Regions from separate parts of the Vibrio sp. NH-UV-68 genome, predicted to be linked through region 3. Evidence: predicted binding sites of a transcription regulator. Region 3 holds the regulator's gene; each other region holds the start of a gene.
What was found. Region 3 encodes PurR, which represses purine synthesis genes. Its sites were predicted from a motif close to TNANGNAAACGTTTNCNTNA; they were not measured.
Positions count from the first base shown of each region.

Region 1: the regulator PurR is predicted to act here: its motif matches at 5,092-5,111, upstream of ViNHUV68_RS09935 (NupC/NupG family nucleoside CNT transporter).
Region 2: the regulator PurR is predicted to act here: its motif matches at 2,306-2,325, upstream of purL (phosphoribosylformylglycinamidine synthase).

Region 1 covers NZ_CP134975.1:2,205,146-2,212,512, reverse strand. The annotation lists gene adhE (bifunctional acetaldehyde-CoA/alcohol dehydrogenase) at 1-504, shown strand, start outside; gene minE (cell division topological specificity factor MinE) at 795-1,058, opposite strand; gene minD (septum site-determining protein MinD) at 1,065-1,877, opposite strand; gene minC (septum site-determining protein MinC) at 1,896-2,558, opposite strand; gene ViNHUV68_RS09950 (YcgL domain-containing protein) at 2,720-3,004, shown strand; gene ViNHUV68_RS09945 (lytic transglycosylase domain-containing protein) at 3,053-4,024, shown strand; gene ViNHUV68_RS09940 (LysR family transcriptional regulator) at 4,082-5,023, shown strand; gene ViNHUV68_RS09935 (NupC/NupG family nucleoside CNT transporter) at 5,252-6,451, shown strand; gene folD (bifunctional methylenetetrahydrofolate dehydrogenase/methenyltetrahydrofolate cyclohydrolase FolD) at 6,560-7,367, opposite strand, start outside.
Region 2 covers NZ_CP134975.1:777,692-785,058, forward strand. The annotation lists gene tadA (tRNA adenosine(34) deaminase TadA) at 1-199, shown strand, start outside; gene ViNHUV68_RS03670 (hypothetical protein) at 282-416, opposite strand; gene mltF (membrane-bound lytic murein transglycosylase MltF) at 629-2,173, opposite strand; gene purL (phosphoribosylformylglycinamidine synthase) at 2,489-6,403, shown strand; gene ViNHUV68_RS03685 (DUF3332 family protein) at 6,547-7,086, shown strand; gene ViNHUV68_RS03690 (DUF3622 domain-containing protein) at 7,241-7,367, shown strand, end outside.
Region 3 covers NZ_CP134975.1:1,019,677-1,027,043, forward strand. The annotation lists gene ViNHUV68_RS04775 (TVP38/TMEM64 family protein) at 1-620, opposite strand, end outside; gene ViNHUV68_RS04780 (TfoX/Sxy family DNA transformation protein) at 752-1,345, opposite strand; cyclic di-GMP riboswitch class I at 1,478-1,563, opposite strand; gene purR (HTH-type transcriptional repressor PurR) at 1,705-2,712, opposite strand; gene torD (molecular chaperone TorD) at 2,922-3,572, opposite strand; gene torR (two-component system response regulator TorR) at 3,809-4,522, shown strand; gene elyC (envelope biogenesis factor ElyC) at 4,594-5,397, opposite strand; gene cmoM (tRNA uridine 5-oxyacetic acid(34) methyltransferase CmoM) at 5,511-6,302, shown strand; gene mukF (chromosome partition protein MukF) at 6,305-7,367, shown strand, end outside.

The DNA.
Region 1 (7,367 bases), 1.2 Mb from region 3:
CACCTGCCGCACGGCTTGGCGAACGCTCTACTAATCTCTAACGTGGTACGTTACAACGCGAACGACAACCCAACTAAGCAAACGGCATTCTCTCAATACGACCGTCCACAAGCACGTCGTCGTTATGCAGAAGTTGCTGACCACCTTGGCCTAAGCCAAGCAGGTGACCGTACTGCTCAGAAGATTGAACGTCTACTGACTTGGTTGGAAGAGCTGAAAGGTGACCTAGACATTCCATTGTCTATCCAAGCAGCTGGTGTTGCTGAATCTGACTTCATTGCGAAATTAGACGAGCTATCAGTAGAAGCGTTTGATGACCAGTGTACAGGTGCTAACCCACGTTACCCTCTAATCACTGAGCTAAAAGAAGTGCTAATGGCTTCTTACTACGGTAAAGCTTTCGTTGAAGGTGAAACGTTTGAAGGTACGACTGTAATCAAAAAGAAAGCAGATCAAGTTGCTCAAGACGCACCAAAAGCGAAGAAAGCAAAAGCTAACGCATAAGTAAAATGTTAGTGATGAGATAGGTTTTCGCTAGCACGAAACCTACTAAAAATCGGGAAAAGAACAAGCCCCAGTCGAGAGACTGGGGCTTTTTTTTGTAGATGCGAGAGTGGACTTCGTTCTTCGAGATGTTAGAGCGCTTCGTTTCGAGAGCGGGCTCCGCCCTGCGAGAGGAGCACGCCTCAGCTACCGAGTTGAGTTTTTGTTAGGGTCTTACATCTAGAGTGCCGAAAAAAAAGGTTGACGCCTTAACGTCAACCTTTCGGGGTTTTCTCGCTTCTCTCTTCTCGCTACTTTTCTTCGTCAGGTAACTTGACGTTTAGCTCAAGCACCGAGATATCGTCGTCTTTGTGTTCGAAGGTTAGATCGACCATTGATGGATCTACCGCGACGTACTTAGCGATCACTTTAAGAATATCTTCTTTCAGCTGAGGCAGGTAGGAAGGCGCTGGATCGCCCTGACTGCGACGCTCGGCGACAATAATTTGCAGTCGCTCTTTGGCTAAGTTGGCCGACGTTTTTTTCTGCGGGCGGAAAAACTCTAGTAATGACATGCCGTGTTAGCCTCCAAATAGTCGTTTGAAAATGCCTTTTTTCTGTTCAGTCAGGAAGCGGAAATCCACTTGCTGGCCAAGCAGACGCTCGACGGTGTCGGCGTAGGCCATACCAGCATCAGACTGTTCATCAAAGATTACCGGAACACCTTTGTTTGAGGCGTTCAATACTGCTTGGCTTTCTGGAATAACACCAAGCAGGCCGATGTGCAAAATTTCTTCAACGTCTTCAACACTGAGCATTTCACCTTGCGTTACGCGCAATGGGTTGTAGCGAGTTAACAGTAGGTGCTGTTTTACTGGTTCTAACCCTTCCTCGGCACGGAGAGACTTCGAGTCAAGGATACCTAGGATACGGTCCGAGTCACGGACAGACGAGACTTCTGGGTTAGTGGTGACAATCGCTTCATCTGCAAAGTATAGTGCCATTAATGCACCTTGCTCGATACCAGCAGGGGAGTCACAAATAATAAAGTCAAAGCCCATCTCATCGAGTTCGTCGAGAACACGGCGCACGCCTTCTCGAGTCAATGCGTCTTTATCGCGTGTTTGTGAGGCAGGCAAAATAAACAGGTTTTTTGTGCGTTTGTCTTTGATCATCGCTTGATTGAGAGTCGCTTCACCGTTGATGACGTTAACAAAGTCATAAACGACGCGGCGCTCACAGCCCATGATTAAGTCGAGATTACGTAAGCCGATATCAAAGTCGATAACGGCGGTTTTTTTACCTTTTACCGCCAGACCAGAAGCGATCGCGGCACTAGATGTGGTTTTACCCACTCCGCCTTTACCTGAAGTGACAACAATAACGCGTGCCATTATCCGTTCCTTTTATTTTTAAATTGTTAACAACTCGAACTTGAGCGAGTCATTGTCCAAACTGAACATTATCTTTTGTTGCCAGAACTGTTCTGGGAATTGCTCGGTAAGCCAGTAGTGTCCGGCAATTGACATCAGTTCTGCATTAAGTTTGTTGCAGATTATCATCGCAGAGGTATTACCGCTTGCTCCTGCGATTGCGCGGCCACGCAATGTGCCATGGATATGGATAGAGCCATCTGCGATCACCTCAGCGCCTTCGCTAACATGATTGAGCACAACTAAGTCAGCGTCCTTGGCATAAATTTGCTGGCCAGAACGGACCGGAGTGCGAATAACTTTAGTCGGTGCCATTTTCGCCGGGGCTTGGGACGGCGACTTACTGGCTGACATCACGGCAAACTTGGCTTCAGAGGCTAGGTTTTGCGTCCGCTTATCTTTACAGCCAGTCACCCCTACGGGAATCATGCCCGCTTGGGAAATGCCCTGTTTTAGTCTCTGAAAATCTAATTCACCCTCGACTTGGGCAATATTGATCACCACTGGTGCATGCGAGAAAAATGCTGGTGCCTGCTCTACCTTTTGCTGTAGAAAATCGATTGTTCTGTCAATATCATTGTCAGAAAGGTGTAAAACTGACAAAGTAAAGCTACTGCCTTTTAGGTCTGGGGTATGTGACATCTTTTACTTACAACCTCTTAAGGGCGTTGCTTGAGACTAGGGGTGTCATGTTATATTCCCATTATAAGCACAGCAAGTTATCTTGCGCTCAATTGACCGTTTTGCTCTCAAAAATAGCGAAACATTAACGTTCCACCCAATAATCGGACTAAAGGCTCACAATGCTTTGTGCAATATACAAAAGTGCTAAAAAAGAAGGCGCTTATCTATACATTCCTAAAAAGGATGATTTTTCACAAGTTCCTGACACATTGATGCAGATGTTTGGCAAACCTACTATGGTTATGGTGGTCAAATTAGACGGACGAACCTTAGCACAAGTTGATATTGAAAAAGTGAAGCAATCGCTGCTAGATGATGGTTACTTTTTACAGCTTCCACCACCGCCAAAAAATTTATTAGACGAATACAAAGAGCACAAACAAACTCGCCAGCAATCTAAATAAAAATAACGCTAACTAAGATTGCCGATTCTATTGCTCAAGGAGGGCAATGTGAAAAAACTACTGTCAGTCGCATTAGGTCTCGCTCTCGCCAGTTCGGCGAATGCCAACCCAGTGAGTTTCGAACAATATGTCGAAGGTTTAAAACAAGAAGCCCGTCAAAAAGGCATTTCAGAACAAGTGCTCAACCAAGCATTTGCGGATGTCACGCATAAACCGCGTGCGGTCAAAGCGGATAAAAACCAGCCTGAGAAAAGGCTCACTCTTGATGAGTACATTCCACGCGCTGTGCCAGACTGGAAAGTCAAACAAGCCAAAGATCTCTACCAGAAGCATTACGCTGACCTAAGTAGGATTGGCGAGCAATATGGTGTTCAGCCACGGTTTATTGTTGCCCTTTGGGGCGTCGAGAGTAACTTTGGTACTTTTACTGGTCACTACCCAGTGATCGATGCTCTGTCGACCCTTGCTTACGATGGCAGACGTGAGGCCTTTTTCCGCAAAGAGACCATGGCTGCGCTGCAAATTCTTGATGAAGGGCATATCGATTTCAACGACTTCAAAGGCTCATGGGCTGGCGCGATGGGGCAATGTCAATTTATGCCGAGTTCGTTTCTTTCCTTTGCCGCTGACGGCAATGATGATGGCAAGAAAGATATTTGGAACACTGAAGCCGATGTTTTTGCTTCTGCGGCTAATTATCTCAGTCAATCAGGTTGGAGTGACACATACACTTGGGGGCGTCAGGTTAAACTGCCGCAAGGGTTTGATACCAGTATTCAAGGTCGTAGTGACGAGAAAGGTAAGTACTTACAACAGTGGAGTAAGCTCGGCGTCACTCGCTACGATGGTCGTCCGTTACCCATACTTGATAAGGATATTAAGGCTTGGTTGATCGCTCCTGATGACGCTAATGGCCGTGTTTATCTGGTGTACAATAACTACAATGTATTAATGAAGTGGAATCGCTCTTACTACTTCGCTCTTGCCGTCAGTCATTTGGCGGATAGAATTACTTTGTAAATAAACAATGTATTGCAAAGGAGCTCAATTGAGCTCCTTTTTCATTTTGGAGAGAATGTGCTTTCAGAACGTGCTGCGCAAATGGTGGTCTTTGCCGCTTTGCTAAAACATAAGAACTTTACTTTAGCAGCCAAGAGTCTTGAGGTGTCGGTTTCTCATGTCAGCAAACAATTGGCACAGTTGGAGTCCTCACTAGGTGTAAAGCTTGTACAACGTACTACCCGTAGTTTTACGCCAACAGAAGTGGGGCAGAAGTTTTACCAGCATTGTGTTCAGTTAGTGTCGATTGTGGGTGAGGCAGATCTTGAAGTGGAGAGCCAGCGAGACGAAGTCGCAGGTTTGGTTAAGATCGGCTTATCTCAGTCGTTTGGGACTTTGCATATCATTCCTGCTATTGATGAGCTGCGTCGACAGTATCCAAATCTGCAAGTTGAAGTTCACCTCTTTGATTACAAGGTGGACATGCTAGAAGAAGGGCTAGATCTTTGGATCACCAACAATGAACATTTACCCGAAGGATACGTGGCTCAGCGTTTGGCTGACTCTCAGTTTGTGGTGGCTGCGTCTCCTGATTACTTAGTCAAGCATCAAACCCCCATTCACCCCAGTGAGCTAATTGATCACAACTGCTTGATCTATCGTAGTTGGGAGAGAGATTACACTCGATGGGCGTTCAGCAACCATCAAGAGCAGCTGAATATCAAAGTGTCGGGTAACTACTCGGTAGACTTAGCAGAAGCAGTTCGCGATGCAGCGGTGGCAGGGTGGGGGATTGCATATCTCGCAACTTATCTGATTGGTGACGAGTTTAAACGTGGGCAACTGATTCAGTTGTTTCCCGATTGGTGTGCATGCCAGAGTATGCCGTTTTATGCGGTTTACCCAAGTCGTCGTTATTTGCCTAAGAAGACGGTCGCTGTCATTGAGTTTATTAAACAAAAAATCGGTAATCCGTGTCACTGGGATAAGAGGCTCGCGCCATATGTACAACGACCTTGATTAGACAAGTGCTCACGAACAAGTTTTTCCGAGTCCATAAACATAATTTCCAAATAGAAAAAATCGAATTAAGCAAACGTTTATATGTTTTTTAATCAATGACTTAAGAAGGTGGTGTTTTTTTGCTCGGCATAAAATACATCCATTTAACAACTGTGATTTGCATCTCATTTTTAAATCAATAGACTCCGACGCCACTCTTGTTCCCCTTTTTGTCGGATTCATTTTATGAACTCAATACTTGGTATCGTCGCCATACTATTCACCGCTTGGCTACTGTCTACAAATAGAAAGCAAATCAACTTTAAAACAGTGTCACTGGCTTTTGTGCTGCAAATTACCTTTGCCTTGTTGGTACTTTATGTTCCGGCGGGCAAAGAGGCGTTAAGTAGCGTTACGGGGGCTGTGTCCAACCTGATTAATTATGGACAAGAAGGTATTACTTTCTTATTTGGTGGTTTAGCTACGGGTGGTTTTACTTTTGCGATCAATGTGCTTGGTATCATCATTTTCTTCTCTGCTCTGATTTCAGGCCTTTATCATATTGGGTTGATGCCAAAAGTGATTAACTTCATTGGCGGTGGTTTGCAAAAACTACTTGGTATTGGCCGCGCCGAGTCGCTTTCGGCAACGGCGAACATTTTTGTTGGCATGATAGAAGCACCGTTAGTGGTAAAGCCCTACCTTAAACAAATGACAAATTCACAATTTTTCGCAGTGATGACTGGTGGACTGGCGTCTGTAGCTGGTGGCACTTTGGTCGGTTACGCGTCGTTGGGAGTGGATCTCAACTACCTGATTGCGGCAGCGTTTATGTCAGCGCCAGCAGGTTTGCTAATGGCCAAAATCTTAGTGCCAGAGACCGAAACGATCGATAGTGCCACTGAGCTTGATAACGCAGAAATGCCCAAAGCGACCAATGTCGTTGAAGCCATGGCAGATGGCGCGATGTCGGGTTTACGAATTGCGGTTGCAGTTGGTGCAACGTTGCTGGCATTTATCAGTGTGATTGCCATGCTTAACGGTATGCTTGGCTGGGTTGGGGATTTCATTGGGGTTTCGCTGAGCTTTGAACTTATCCTTGGCTACCTGTTTGCGCCAGTGGCGTGGTTAGTGGGTATTCCTTGGCATGAAGCGGTCACCGCAGGATCTTTGATTGGCAATAAAATTGTGGTTAATGAGTTTGTCGCCTTCATTCAATTGATGGAAGTGCAGAGTCAATTGAGTGAACACTCGCAAGCGATTGTTACCTTTGCATTATGTGGTTTTGCTAATATTTCAACCATGGCGATGTTGATTGGTGGGCTAGGTAGCCTAGTGCCTGAGAAACGCCCGTTTATTTCTAAATATGGGTTCCGCGCCATTGCAGCGGGCGTGATGGCCAATTTAATGAGTGCCTCTATTGCAGGTGTTATTCTCAGTTTGTAACAAGGCGCATAGGGCATATGCGGTTAGGCTTGTGCTTTTTGAGTTGAATCTAAATAAAACGGGCAGCCCAATGGGCTGCCCGTTGTTTTATCTCGATCTTGTTTGAGATTATTTTTTGGTGTGGAACTGCTCACAGGCGAGCATGGTGTTTTCAATCAAGCTAGCGACCGTCATTGGGCCAACACCACCAGGGACTGGCGTGATGAAACTTGCGTGCTCTTTTGCATTTGCGTAGTCAATATCCCCGACAAGCTTGCCAGACTCTAAACGGTTAATACCAACATCCACCACGACTGCACCATCTTTAATCCAGTTACCTGGGATGAAGTTCGGCTTACCTACCGCAACTACCACGACATCTGCTTGACGAACATGGCCTTCTAAATCTTTGGTAAAACGGTGACATGTGGTTGTCGTACAACCCGCAAGCAATAGCTCTAAGGTCATCGGGCGGCCGACGATGTTGGAAGCACCAACAACAACCGCATGTTTACCACGTAGATCGATGTTATAACGGTCAAGTAGGGTAATAATGCCTTTTGGCGTACATGATCGAAGCTTAGGAATGCGTTGTGCTAGGCGCCCGACATTATATGGGTGAAAGCCGTCGACATCTTTTTCAGGGTGGATGCGTTCGAGAACGTGAGTGGTATCGATGCCCGCTGGTAGCGGAAGTTGAACTAAGATACCGTCGATCTCAGCGTCGTTGTTTAGCTCATCAATTAATGCGAGAAGGTCTTGTTCACTTGTGCTGGCGGGTAAATCAAATGACTTGGATACAAATCCTACTTCTTCACACGCGCGGCGCTTGCTGCCTACATACACTTGTGATGCGGCGTCTTCGCCAACTAGCACTACTGCAAGTCCTGGGGCACGTAACCCCGCTTCTTTACGAGCCTTTACTCGTGCCGCAACT
Region 2 (7,367 bases), 240 kb from region 3:
AGCGCCAGATCTTAAAGCGGGAGCGGCCGGAACGGTACTGAATTTGTTTGAGCATCAAGCGGCGTACCATTATGCCGATGTAGAAAGCGGACTGTTAGAGCAAGAGTGCCGAGCTCAGTTGCAGAGCTTTTTTAAACGCCGACGCAAAGAACAAAAAGCGCAAAGGAAGCAGGCGAAACAAGTAGAGCAGGGGGAGTGAGCAAGACGACCCGCAGCAGCCTCACGAGTAAGTGCTCATCAGATAAGACAAACGCCTTAAATAAGGCGCTTGTGGGTTTAAGTTACTCGGTGATCAACTGCATAAACGCTCGGTGACGTGCAATGACTTTTTTCTTGTTGTTGCTGAGCATACGCTTGCGTCGAGTTGCGGTAACCGTTTTATTAAGGCGTTTTGACTGCATTCTACGTTTTTGCATAAAACAACCTCCTATTGTAATTAAAGTAAGAACAAATGCGCTGCGGCTTCAAACGCACTGAAACCGTCTTTGTCGCTCCGTTGTACCGAAGCTTTGTGACAGTGTTAAGAACAACCGCACAAGATGGTCAATACTTTTACTATTTATGGTTTTAATGCCAAGAAGTCAAGTATGTCAATTCGTTACTTGAAAGACACACTTGGAACAGGGCGTTATTTTTCAATAACATCTTGTTCAATTTCTTCTTCACCATCATTTGCATTGTCTTCATCAACGTCAGTCGTTGCGAGTGTCTCTTCTGCAAACTCAATTACAGCTAAATCACTGATATCATTGTCTTCATCGTTGGCCGTTTGCTGCTCAACATGACCAATGATGCTTTGGTAATAGCGACGAATATTCTCAACGTAGTTACGCGCCTCATCACCACGGGCAAAGCCGTAACGAGTCTGACTGTAGTACTTTTTCTGTCTTAGTAGAGGCAAGCGATCTTTGACATCAGACCAAGCATCTGGATTAGCCCCTTGCTTTTTGGTTAAGCGCCGCGCATCCATCATGTGGCCGTAACCAACATTGTAAGAGGCCAAAGCGAACCAAATTTTCTCGTGATCTTCAATCGAGTCAGGAATGCGGGTGACAATGCGACGTAGATATTCGACGCCGCCACGCACTGATTGTTCTGGATCTAATCGATTGGTTACGCCAACGCTTTTCGCCGTTGGCAAGGTCAGCATCATCATGCCACGGACACCGGTTGGCGATTTGGCGAGCGGATTCCAATGAGATTCTTGGTACGCTAATGCAGCAACTAGCCGCCAATCAAACTCGTCAGAATATTTTTTAAACAGCGGTGACCACTTCGGCAACTTGGAATCAAGAGCGCGAATGAAAGCACGGGTATCGACATAGTCAAAACTACTGACATGTCCGATGTATTTTTCTTCCAATGAAGCTAGATGACCTGACTGCTTGATGGCGCCAAAGAATTCAATCAGCAAACCATATAAGCTTTCATCTTGAGAGCGGCGCAAAAGCCAAGAAATCGGTTGATCTTCGGTGAGCTCAAAGGCAAGGGCGATATCGGGGTAGATTCGCTGGGACAGGGACACTTCGACCGAGTCAGCCACAGTAAAGAGTAAGTCGCCGTCAGAGACCGCTTTGAGCAGATCATTGACGTCAGCATTTGGGTCGATGTCATAAGAAAATTCAGGATGCTCGGCTTGGATCTCGGCCAGGCTCTGATTGAAATGCGAGTCACTCACAATTCGCAGTACATCTTCGCCATTATTTTCTTCGATGAGTTGCGCCTGTTTTTTAAGTAACTGTTCGAGTGTTCGTGGCCGCCAATGACCTTTTTTATACACCACTTGCTGGCTGACATAGTAATAAGAAGGACTAGGGCGAAAAGCTTTTAGGCGTTCCGGTGACTGGGTTAGACCTGCGGCAATAATGTCGATTTCACCATGTTGTAAGGCAGGGTAAAGACTCGAGATACGATAAGCGGGCTTCATTTCGAGCTGCACACCGAGTTCGTTGGCAAACTCACGTGCCAGTTCATAGTCAAGACCCGCCGGGCCGTCAGGACCAATATAGTAAGAGAGTTGATTGTTGAGTGTGCCGACGCGCAAGACGCCGCGCTCTTTGATAAGTTCTAATTCACTCTTTGGCTCAGACTCAATTTGACAACCTGCCATCAGTAACACGGAAAAGATCAGTGTGCTGAAGGATGTCAGTTGTTTTAGGCAATGCTTTTTCATTAACGACATTCTCATGCATTCAGTAGGGCATTTATATCAAAGTGGTATAACAAGGCAAGTCAATCCGTACTTGTTCGAGATAAGGGCGCTTAATTTTAGATGTTGGTTGTATTTCAAATTTGACAAAAAAAATGACGCAAACGGTTGCTTTTGGTGTTACATCACAAAAGTAATTGCTTTATAATGCGCTCGCAAGTGAAGAGGTGGAATCGGCATAGGTTTGTAAACCTTCGGCAATAGCTTCGAAGAAAAAACAGTAACTCACTGAATTTATTCCAATATCACCTTAATCAATTGCATAAGAGACCTAAGCACATGAGAATTTTGCGTGGCTCCCCAGCTCTATCTGAGTTTCGTGTTAGTAAGCTTCTAGAGCTTTGTCGTGAATTAAGCCTGCCTGTAACGGGCGTTTACGCTGAGTTTACCCACTTTGCCGATCTGTCTGCCGACCTTGATGCGTCGGAAGAGCAAAAATTGGAAAAACTGTTAACTTACGGTCCGACAATTGAAGAGCACGAACCAACGGGTTTGCTGCTGCTGGCAACGCCACGTCCGGGCACGATTTCTCCTTGGTCTTCTAAGTCAACCGACATTGCGCACAACTGCGGGTTAACCAAAGTCGTCCGTCTTGAGCGCGGCACTGCCTATTACATCGAATCATCAACAGAACTTTCTGAGCTTCAATTGGTTGAGCTTAAAGCGATCTTACATGACCGCATGATGGAAGTGATCTTTACTGATTTCGATTCAGCGCAAGCACTATTCCAAGTCGCAGAGCCGGCACCAGTGGCTGACGTGGATCTGCTTTGCGGTGGACGTAAAGCGCTTGAAAATGCCAACATTACCTTAGGTCTGGCTCTGGCAGAGGACGAGATTGATTATCTACTAGAAAGCTTTGTCACCAAACTTGAGCGTAACCCGACAGACATCGAACTGATGATGTTTGCCCAGGCGAACTCAGAGCACTGCCGTCACAAGATCTTCAATGCTGATTGGACTATCGATGGTGTTAAACAAGAGAAGTCTCTGTTTAAGATGATCAAGAACACATTTGAAACCACTCCAGACTACGTTCTGTCTGCGTACAAAGATAACGCAGCGGTAATGGTTGGATCGGATGTGGGTCGTTTCTTCCCTAATCCTGAAACGCGCCAATATGGTTACAACCAAGAGAAAGCGCACATCTTAATGAAGGTGGAAACCCACAACCACCCAACCGCGATCTCTCCTTGGCCGGGTGCTTCAACAGGTTCTGGTGGTGAAATACGTGACGAAGGCGCAACCGGTATTGGTGGTAAGCCAAAAGCCGGTTTGGTTGGTTTCACAACCTCTAACCTGCGTATTCCAGGTTTTGAACAGCCATGGGAAACCGATTTTGGTAAGCCGGGTCGCATTGTTAATGCGCTAGACATCATGCTAGAAGGCCCTCTTGGTGGCGCGGCGTTCAACAACGAATTTGGTCGTCCAAACTTACTAGGTTATTTCCGTACATACGAAGAAAAAGTCAATTCTCACGCCGGTGTTGAAGTGCGTGGTTACCACAAGCCAATTATGATTGCTGGTGGTATGGGGAATATCCGTGACGAGCACGTACAAAAGAAAGAGATCCCAGTAGGAGCAAGTCTTATTGTTCTTGGTGGCCCTGCCATGAATATCGGCCTTGGTGGCGGTGCCGCTTCTTCAATGGCCTCTGGTCAGTCTGCTGAAGATCTTGATTTTGCTTCAGTACAGCGTGAAAACCCCGAGATGGAACGCCGTTGTCAGGAAGTGATTGACCGTTGTTGGCAGTTAGGTGATGCGAACCCAATCGCGTTTATCCACGATGTCGGTGCCGGCGGTATCTCGAATGCATTACCAGAGCTTGTCGATGATGGCGAACGTGGCGGTATTTTCCAGCTACGTGATGTACCAAACGACGAACCGGGTATGAGCCCATTAGAGATCTGGTGTAACGAATCTCAAGAGCGTTACGTAATGGCTGTTGCGCCAGAAAATATGGAAGTATTTGACGCAATTTGTAAGCGTGAGCGTGCACCATACGCCGTCGTCGGTGTGGCGACAGAAGAGCGCAATCTGAAACTGGAAGATTCACACTTCGACAATACGCCAATCGACATGCCAATGGACATCTTATTGGGCAAAACGCCGAAGATGCATCGTGACGCGAAAACACTCAAAGCCAATAACCCGGCCATTGACCGTAGCGGTATTGAGCTAAACGAAGCGGTAGACCGCGTACTGCGTTTGCCAACTGTTGCTGAGAAAACCTTCCTTATTACCATTGGTGACCGCACGGTGACAGGCCTTGTGGCTCGTGATCAAATGGTTGGCCCATGGCAGGTGCCCGTGGCAAACTGCGCGGTAACGGCAGCAAGCTACGATACGTACCACGGTGAAGCGATGTCGATGGGTGAGCGTACGCCAGTTGCTCTTCTTGATTTCGGCGCGTCAGCACGCCTTGCGGTAGGTGAGGCAATCACTAACATCGCAGCAACCAACATTGGCGATATCAAACACATTAAACTATCGGCTAACTGGATGTCTCCAGCAGGTCACCCGGGCGAAGATGCAGGTCTTTACGAAGCGGTGAAAGCGGTCGGTGAAGAGCTCTGTCCTGCGCTGGGTCTAACGATTCCAGTGGGTAAAGACTCAATGTCGATGAAGACGAAGTGGGTCGATAACGGTGAGCAGAAAGAAGTCACATCACCGCTCTCTCTCGTGATTACTGCATTTGCGCGTGTTGAAGATGTGCGTAAGACAATCACACCTCAGCTTCGCACAGACAAAGGTGCTTCATCACTGGTACTGATTGACCTAGGTAACGGTAAGAACCGCCTTGGTGCAACGGCACTAGCCCAAGTGTACAAGCAGCTTGGTGATAAGCCAGCAGACGTAGACAACGCAGCGCAGCTCAAAGGTTTCTATCAGGGGGTTCAAGCCCTAGTTGCAAACGATCAAGTTATCGCTTACCACGATAAAGGCGATGGTGGTCTATTGGTGACTCTGGCTGAGATGGCATTCGCAGGTCATTGTGGTGTTAACGCCAACATTGAAGCGCTTTTATCTGCATCTGAGAACAGTGAAGATACGCTAGCGGCACTCTTCAACGAAGAGCTAGGCGCGGTAATCCAAGTTCGTAACGACGACTTAGATGCAGTGCTTTCTACTCTAGCGGCAAACGGGTTAGCCGCCTGTTCACACGTTATCGGCAGCGTTTCAGACTCTGATGAGCTAGTGATTAAGTCTGGCGAGTCTGTAGTGATTGAGCGTAATCGTACCGAACTACGTACTATCTGGGCTGAGACAACGCATAAGATGCAAGGCCTGCGTGACAACCCAGCATGTGCAGACCAAGAGTTTGAAGCGAAGAAAGACAACACAGACCCAGGTCTGAACGTGAAACTAAGCTTTGATGTTAACCAAGACATTGCTGCACCTTATATCAATACAGGGGCGAAACCTAAGATGGCAATTCTGCGTGAGCAGGGGGTTAACTCTCACGTTGAAATGGCAGCTGCGTTTGACCGTGCAGGTTTTGAAGCAACCGATATTCACATGAGCGACATCTTAACGGGTCAAGCAGTTCTCGAAGAGTACAACGGCCTGGTAGCGTGTGGTGGTTTCTCTTACGGTGACGTACTCGGTGCTGGTGAAGGTTGGGCGAAGTCTGTTTTGTTTAATGAAGAGGCACGTAACCAGTTTGAAGGCTTCTTCAAGCGTGAAGATACTTTCTCTCTCGGTGTATGTAACGGTTGTCAGATGCTGTCGAACTTGCGCGAGCTTATTCCGGGTGCAGAATATTGGCCACGTTTTGTTCGTAATGAATCGGAGCGCTTTGAGGCTCGCTTTAGCCTAGTAGAAGTGCAGAAGTCAGATTCTGTATTTTTCAATGGTATGGAAGGCTCTCGTATGCCAATCGCGGTTTCTCACGGTGAAGGTCGCGTAGAGGTTCGTGATAACGAGCACTTAAACGCTATCGAAAGCTCGGGCACGGTAGCACTGCGTTATGTCGATAATCACGGCAACCCAACGCAGCAATACCCAAATAACCCTAATGGTTCACCAAACGCAATTACCGGTCTAACCACCACTGATGGTCGTGTGACGATTATGATGCCTCACCCAGAGCGAGTATTCCGTACGGTTGCTAACTCTTGGGCTCCAGAAGGTTGGGGTGAAAACGGTGCTTGGATGCGCATGTTCCAAAACGCGCGTAAGAACCTAGGCTGAGACTAAAAAGTTGCCACCAATTAAAAGCGTCGATTAAATAATCGGCGCTTTTTTTATTGGCAAGGCTATAACTGACACAGCGATAACAATCATTTTGCTTTTCTTACTATTATCTCGCTGATTTAATTAAGTAGGATTTAAAATTGAACAATAAAACGCAAAAACTAGCGCTTGTGGTGGCAGCAGTCGCAGCACTGTCTGGATGTGTTGGTAGCAATGCAGTGACCGGCAAATTAATGGAAGTTAACTTAAAAGCCGTCGATAACCGATATGCTCGAGGTGGACTCAACATACTGATGTCACCAGCTTATGGCCTGACAATTGCTGCAGATTATATCGTTTTCAACTCAGTAGAGTTTTGGACGGGTAAAAACCCTCTTAACGGCAAGCCGCACATTTTTGACTCGGACGTTGATACGTATTTAGAGATTAACCACAAACTCGATCCTACACTCACGGATGCCCCCATCTCACCATTAACGCAACATAAAGTCATTGAACAAGGTACGTTTGAATCTATTGATAGCAATACTCTGAAAATGGCTATTACGTACAACAATGGCGAGCAAGGCACATTAGTGGGTACCAAGGAAGGAGAGGACGTTCGCTACTATCTTGATGGGGAACTTGTTTCCGAGACATCGATTTCTGAGTTGCAAGCCTATGTGAAGTCGCATTCGTAAGCGAGATTAACGCGCGACTCAATTGACTAAAAGCACTGACGAAATTCAGTGCTTTTTTATTAAATTTTTTGCAGTATTGTTGATGTAATTATGCTCTAATACCGCGCTTGCCAAGGGATGGCTATATCCCTCAACAATCCCTTAGGAAATAACTATGTCGAACAATAAAAAATTTGCTATCCGTGTGACCGAAAAGCGCAATGGATGGTGTGCAGAGATCACCCGTCAAGTGACGTCGCGTAAAACCGCTGTATCAAAACGTGAAACGGGCTTTGCTACGG
Region 3 (7,367 bases):
AGCCCAAGTAGGGCAAAAGAGAGTAAAACACTGGGCGAGACAATACCAGACAGGCTGTCAATCTGTGCGAGTTGAGTACCAGCATTAAGATACACAGCGGTCCCTGGAAGCATACCTAATTGACTGATTAAATAGAAACGCAGGGTTGAAAGTGGCGTTAACCCCATCAACAAGTTGATCAGGAAGAAGGGGAAAACAGGGATAAGTCGTAACGAGAACAGGTAAAACGCGCCGTCGCGCTCAATACCTTGGTTAATGGCATTAAGCTTATCGCCAAACTTTGACTGAACCCAATCACGCAACAGGTAGCGGCTACTTAAAAATGCCAGAGTAGCGCCAATGGTGCTGGCAAAAGAGACCAAAAACAAGCTTGTCCAAAAGCCAAACAGTGCCGCGCCGAGTAAGGTCACTACCGCAGCTCCGGGAATCGAGAAAGCGGTTGCGGCGACATAAGCGAAAAAATAAATGGCAGCGGAGAGGGCAAAATTATCGTGAATAAAGACCGCGAGTTCTGCTTGTTGTGCTTTGGCATTTTCCAAGGTCAAATACTGGCCAAAGTTGACCCCCAAGATGACAATTAAGGCCAAAAAAATGGCACCAAAGATGACTTTCTTATTCATTGTGACGTTCCGTCCTGATTTAAAGCAGATGCGTTTCAAGTGTTAATAGACAAGACAGAGAAAGCAAGATTTATATTTCACTGAAAACAAAAAAAGTCAGCCCAATGGCTGACTTTTTTATCATATTTAACTTAGTGGCTGAGCTGATTGAGTAACTCTTGGCGTCTGTTTTGAGGAATGACAGACCAATGTGTGCCTTTTATCGCGCCTTCCAAAGCCCAGAGGAGTTCGATGTTAACATCGGTAGAGTGGGTAGACTGTATCGCTTTGAATGCGTTAACCGACCCCGTCTTTTCAAGATTCTCCACCGTGTCAATTCCGGCCTTTTTTAACATACGCTCCGTTGCTAGGCGTAAGTTAGGCAAATCTTTGAGCCGGTTTGGTTTTGCTTGCGACTGAGTCTGCTTCTCTTTGTTGGCTGCACTGAGTGCATGCCGCGCTATCTCTAAGGTTTTGCTTGTGTCAGCGATTAAGCCGTCATCTAGAGCAAAATATTTGGTCACAACTGGGAAACCCCGTTTTTTGTAAACGTAGGGTTCAAGACCTTGAGATTTGAATTGTTTCGTTAGTGCTGTATCGGCACGAACATGCAGTTTGTTGTTAACGATCAGTGCAAACATGGTGTCATCGGCAAAAATTCCAAAACCACCAAACATTGAGCGAGACTTGATGCTTCCAAGCTGCTCAAAGAATCGCATTGAGTCTTTTAAAATAGGTTTATCCATGCTGTCTTTATCTCGGTGTATAAATATACGCCACCAATTCAGGTCCGAGAGAATAGCAAAAAAATGCAGTTACTGTGTCAATATGATGTTATACCTTTGTAGGTATGTCTTAAGACGGTATGCATATTTGCCATCGGCAACCCCGCTACCTGACATAAAATGTTTAAGGCCGGAGGCTTTGCGTCCCACCCTTTCGAAGTGGTTTGCCCTGTTCGTGGCTTGTTGCGAACTCTGAAAGGATAAATAAATATGCGTAGAGCATCACATTAATGTGAAGTATATGTGATACATGTCTCATAAATGTTTGTTATTGGTTCACTCAACTAAGGTTAAACAACTCAGTTGAGTGAAATCAGAGGCTATTTATTGAGGTTACGAACGGTGCTTCGTTGAACAATCTCAGGGTGCATTTCAAAGATGCGTTTTTCGTGCTCTTTATCTTTAATGCGCTCAAGCAAGATCTCAAATGCGTTCTTACCCACACGACGTTTTGGTTGGTGAACCGTTGTGAGTGGTGGAGAGAAATATTCTGCCAGTTCGATATTGTCGTAGCCAATCACAGAGATGTCTTCAGGGATACGAATACCTTTCTGCTGCAAGCGACTCATCAGACCGAGTGCCATGGTGTCATTGAAACAGAAAACAGCGCTTGGTTTCTTATCCATTGCAACGATTTGATCCGCGGCAAGAACAGCGGTATCACATTCAAAGTTGCCTTCTAGGATCCAATTTTCATTTACGCTTAGATTGGCTTCAGTCATGGCCCGCTTAAAGCCACGGATGCGCTCTTGACAGGCGGCCTTCTCGAAATGTCCACTTAGGCAAGCGATCTCTTTATGACCGTGGTCAATCAGGTATTTGGTCGCTAGATAGCCACCTTCTTCGGAATTATCAATGATTTTATCTGCTTGTGAGCTTTCAGGGCCCCAATCCATTACCACTTTCGGAATGTCTTTGTGGCGATCAAGCATTTCACTCAACTCTTCGGTCAAGTCGGAACACATCACCAAAATGCCATCGACGCGCTTTTCTGCGAGCATGCGAATGTAGTCACGTTGCTTTTCGTAAATACCACCCGTGTTACACAAGATCAGTGTATAACCTTGACGATAACAGTAACTCTCGACACCATCGATAACTTCAGAGAAGAAAAGGTTGGTTGATTGAGTGACGAGCATGCCGATGGTTCGAGTTGTGTTGCATTTTAAACTACGAGCAACGGCACTCGGGGCGTAATTTAGCTCAGTAACCGCTTCCATTACTTTTTCTTGAGTCGTTTCAGCTACAAATCGCGTTTTATTGATTACGTGAGAGACGGTGGTCGTTGATACACCAGCGAGGCGAGCAACATCTTTAATAGTGGCCATAGGTTTTGTCCTGTCGATGACTGCCACAAGGTTATATCCTAATTTAGAATATCGAGGCAGAAGTACCAGAAACACAAAAACCGCTCTTAACTAGCGGTTTGTATTTTAGTCGTTAATTTTTTATCGTTTTCGGTCACAATTTTAGACCGCAAACGTCATTAGGGCAAACAAAAAACGCGCAAAGGGCATGCCTGAGTTCACAACGTTTTTTATTCATCACCAATTAAGTAGTGGCTATCGAGTTTAAGGAACGCTTCGGTCAAACTCGCAATCGCAGCATAGAAACCAAATTGGTCCAGTTTTTGACACTTCGCAACGAACTGTGGCACCCAACTCAACAAATGGGCCTGAATAAATTGCGCTTGTTGGATTAACGCGTCTTCAAGGTGACGTTGTTGCTCAAGCTCATTGGAGCGGATAATTAAATGACCTAAGAAATCGAGTACGATAGCGATATGGTCGACAGGCTCATTGAGTCCGTGTTCAACTGAGACGCCATGCTCGTTCATTAACGCTTCTAACTCTTTGGCGGGGGTGTCATTAAGCAAGCCATTTTTGCCAATATACATAGAGGCGTAAGGCAGCGCAGAGTCTCGGTCAGACTTTAAGAACAGGTCGCAAAAGTCGGCTGCTAATTCCAATTGAGAATCTTCCCTGTCGATCAGGCGATTGAGTGCATCAACCACACGCTCAACGGCGGGCTTCAGCTCGGCATTTTCTCCTAACCCTGAAAGAAAAGAGCGAATTTGAGCAGAATGATATTGCTGTAAGTTCTCCTCGGTCAGTTCTTTTGCGAACAGGCTCGACAACCACCAATAGATTTCGGCGCGTTTTTCATTAAATGCTTTAGTTTCTTGCACTAGGGGCTACTCCTAAAATAATTACCTATTAGTGTAACCAATAAAAATGAATAGCGATAATGGCTCATATGTCAGCATAAGAGTAGATATGAAAGATTATGAATAAAGGAGTGGGTTTGTCTTGAATCAAGAAAAAATCATCTTTCTTGGTTTTACTCTCATGTTTACTAGAAATGTGACTATTTATGAATAGAATAATTGGTAGACCCATGACCAATGCAAATAAAGTGGTGTAGATGAGCTATCATGTCCTCGTTGTAGAAGATGACGCAGTGACGCGCAATAAGCTAGTTGGATACTTTCAACATGAAGGTTACCAAGTGAGTGAGGCCGAAAGTGGCCAACAAATGCGTGAAGCACTCAGTAATAACGCGATTGATCTCGTGATGCTAGATATCAATCTTCCCGGTGAAGATGGGTTGATGCTAACACGTGAGCTTCGCAGTCAATCTAACATTGGAATTATCCTGGTCACAGGACGCACGGATAGCATCGATAAAATTGTTGGCTTAGAGATGGGGGCAGATGACTACGTGACTAAGCCTTTTGAACTACGTGAACTCTTAGTACGAGTGAAAAATTTATTGTGGCGTATTGCCTCGGCGCGAGACTCAAGCGATAAAAGTAAATCATCAGCAGGTAATGATAATATAGTTTGCTTCGGTGATTGGACGTTTGATATTCAACGCCGCGCTCTAAGTCGCAATGGTGAGCCAGTTAAACTGACTAAAGCTGAGTATGAATTGCTGGTGGCATTGTCGAGCTACTCGAATCAGGTACTCAGTCGTGAACGTATTCTGAATATGATAAGCCATCGAGTTGATGCGCCGAATGATCGTACCATTGATGTCTTGATACGTCGTATGCGTGCCAAGATGGAGTTTGATCCTAAGAATCCACAAATCTTTGTTACGGTTCACGGTGAAGGGTATATGTTCGCGGGTGATTAGGTGGCTATCACTGATTAAAATGACCGATAAAAAAGACCGTGGCATGCCACGGTCTTTTTTATCGGTGAGGTTTAGACTTGGCTCTCGGCTGATTGGAGCGCCTTTTGTTCGTAATCAGATGCCCAATCACGCAGTTTTTGCCACAAGCGGCCTAAGGTTTCATGCCAGTAGCGTTCCGTTTGCTCAAGGTATTTCCCTTTGGGCGTATATTTTTCCCATGCTTGGGTAATATTCGACTGAGCTAAATAATTGGTCGGTGCTGGGTAAGGTTTTAAGCCGGCCGAGTGGAACTCATGTAACGCGCGCTTCATATGGCTCGCTGACGTTACGACCACCAACTGTTTAGTGGTGACGAAAGCGGCTGCTTGACGCGCTTCTTCCCACGTGTCTTTGGCGGTTTCGAGCAAAATGATGTCTGATTTAGAAACCCCAAGGGCGAGGGCGACTTTCGCCATCATTCGCGCGTTACTGACTTCCGAGCCTCCGGCATAGCCTGATAAAATCAGCTTAGAGCCTGGGTATATGCGCATAATACGAATCCCTTCCGCAAGTCTCATTAATCCGGTCCGGCTGAGCTCGGAAGTGGGAGGAATTTTATCATCGACGACATGCCCGCTGCCGAGCACCATGACATAGTCTATCGATTCATCAACAGGGAAGAATGCGGAATATTGCCGTTCAAGTGGCATTAACAGACGTGAAGACACAGGCTGGAATGCGATAAGGAAAATACCGATAAAAGCGAAGAGAACAACAAAGCAGCCACTCTTCTGCTTGCGAGTGAACATGATCAACATTAAGCCGAACAGGCCAATGATTAATAGGGCTGGCAGCGGCATAAGTAAGGAAGACACTACTTTTTTCAGCTCAAACATACTAAATAGTCCGAAAAAACATCAATTGATTACATTTTAAGAGAAAGCCTCTTTATTCCTGCTTTTCTTGTGACAGAATAGCAGCACGATTAGACATGATAACTCAAGCCGCTGTGACTGAAGACCGTAATTTCGACGATATTGCCCACAAATTTGCAAAAAACATTTACGGCTCTGACAAAGGCGACATTCGTCAAGTCATTGTTTGGGAAGATCTTCAACAGATACTCAAGCTGGTTGAAAGGGATAAGCAAGCGTTGAACATCCTTGATGCAGGCGGTGGCTTAGCCCAAATGTCGCAAAAGCTTGCTAAACTCGGACATCAGATTACGTTATGTGATCTATCTTCTGAAATGCTGCAATTGGCACAGCAGGATATTGCAAATAATCGCCTGCTTGAGCAGTATCGTTTCATTCATTCGCCAGTTCAATCTATTGAGCAACACCTTACTAGTAAAGTGGACGTTGTCCTGTTTCATGCGGTGATGGAGTGGCTTGCCTCTCCTAAAGCTGCGCTTGAAACTGTGCTTGATCAGGTTAAACCCGGCGGTATGGCCTCTGTGATGTTCTATAACCATCATGGTTTGGTCTACAAGAATGTGGTGTGTGGCAATATTCCTCATGTACTCGAGGGCATGCCTCATCGCAAAAGATTTAAGTTACAACCACAAAAAGGCTTAAAACCAGAGCAAGTCTATCAATGGATAGAAGACGCTGGTTTCTCAATTTGTGGCAAGTCTGGTATCCGTTGCTTTAACGATTACATCGGTAATCAACAGTATATGGGTGACTACCAGCCTGAAGATGTGTTGGCACTAGAAAGACAATTGTGCAGACAAGAGCCCTACCTCTCGTTAGGCCGATACATACATGTATGGGCAAAGAAGAACAATAAGCAGGACTAACAATGAGTGAGATGACTCTAAATGCTGCAGAGCAGCCGCTCGACGAATTGGTCGGCTGGGTTAAACAGCACGATTTCTCATTAAATCTCTCTAATGAGCGCTTAGCATTCCTGATTGCGATTGCGGTACTCAGTAATGAAAGATTTGATGAAGAGCTGGGTGAGGGTGAATTGCACGATGCGTTCACCATAGTAACGCGCCTGTTTGAACAAACAGGAAAGGCGTCGGCGTTTCGCGCCAACAACGCCATCAATGAGATGGTTAAACAACGTTTAATCACTCGCTTTACCAGTGAAGTGAACGAAGGGGCAAGTATCTATCGCTTGTCTCCGTTGGCTCTGGGGATCACGGATTATTACGTTCGTCATCGCCAATTTTCAAAGCTAAGACTTTCTATTCAGCTCTCTATGGTAGCGGATGAGATGGCTAAAGCGATTGAATCGGCTCGTCAAGGCGGTACCGCTGGTCACTGGCGTAAAAATGTCTACGGCGTACTCAAATACTCTGTAGGTGAAATTTTTGACCAGATTGATCTTAATCAGCGAGTCATGGATGAGCAGCAACAATCGGTCAAAACTCAGATCGCAGAGCTTTTGAATAAAGATTGGCGCGACGCGATCAATAACTGTGAAGCTCTGTTGTCTGAAACATCAAATACCCTCAAAGAGCTGCAAGATACATTGCAAGCTGCGGGTGATGAGTTACAAACCCAGATCCTCGATATTCAAGAGCTAGTTTATGGTGATGATGAATTAGAATTTATCGCAGAGACCTTGTTTGGTTTACAGATGAAACTTGATCGCATCACTAGCTGGGGGCAACAGACGATTGACCTATGGATTGGTTATGATCGTCATGTGCATAAATTTATTCGAACCGCGATTGATATGGATAAGAACCGAGCGTTCAGTTCGCGTTTGCGTCAATCGGTAAAAGATTACTTCGATATGCCTTGGTATCTCACTTATGCAGATGCCGAGCGCCTAACTGATCTTCGTGATGAAGCGTTGGTCCTTCGAGATGATGAAGTGACTGGCCAAGTCCCACTTGACGTGGAATACGAAG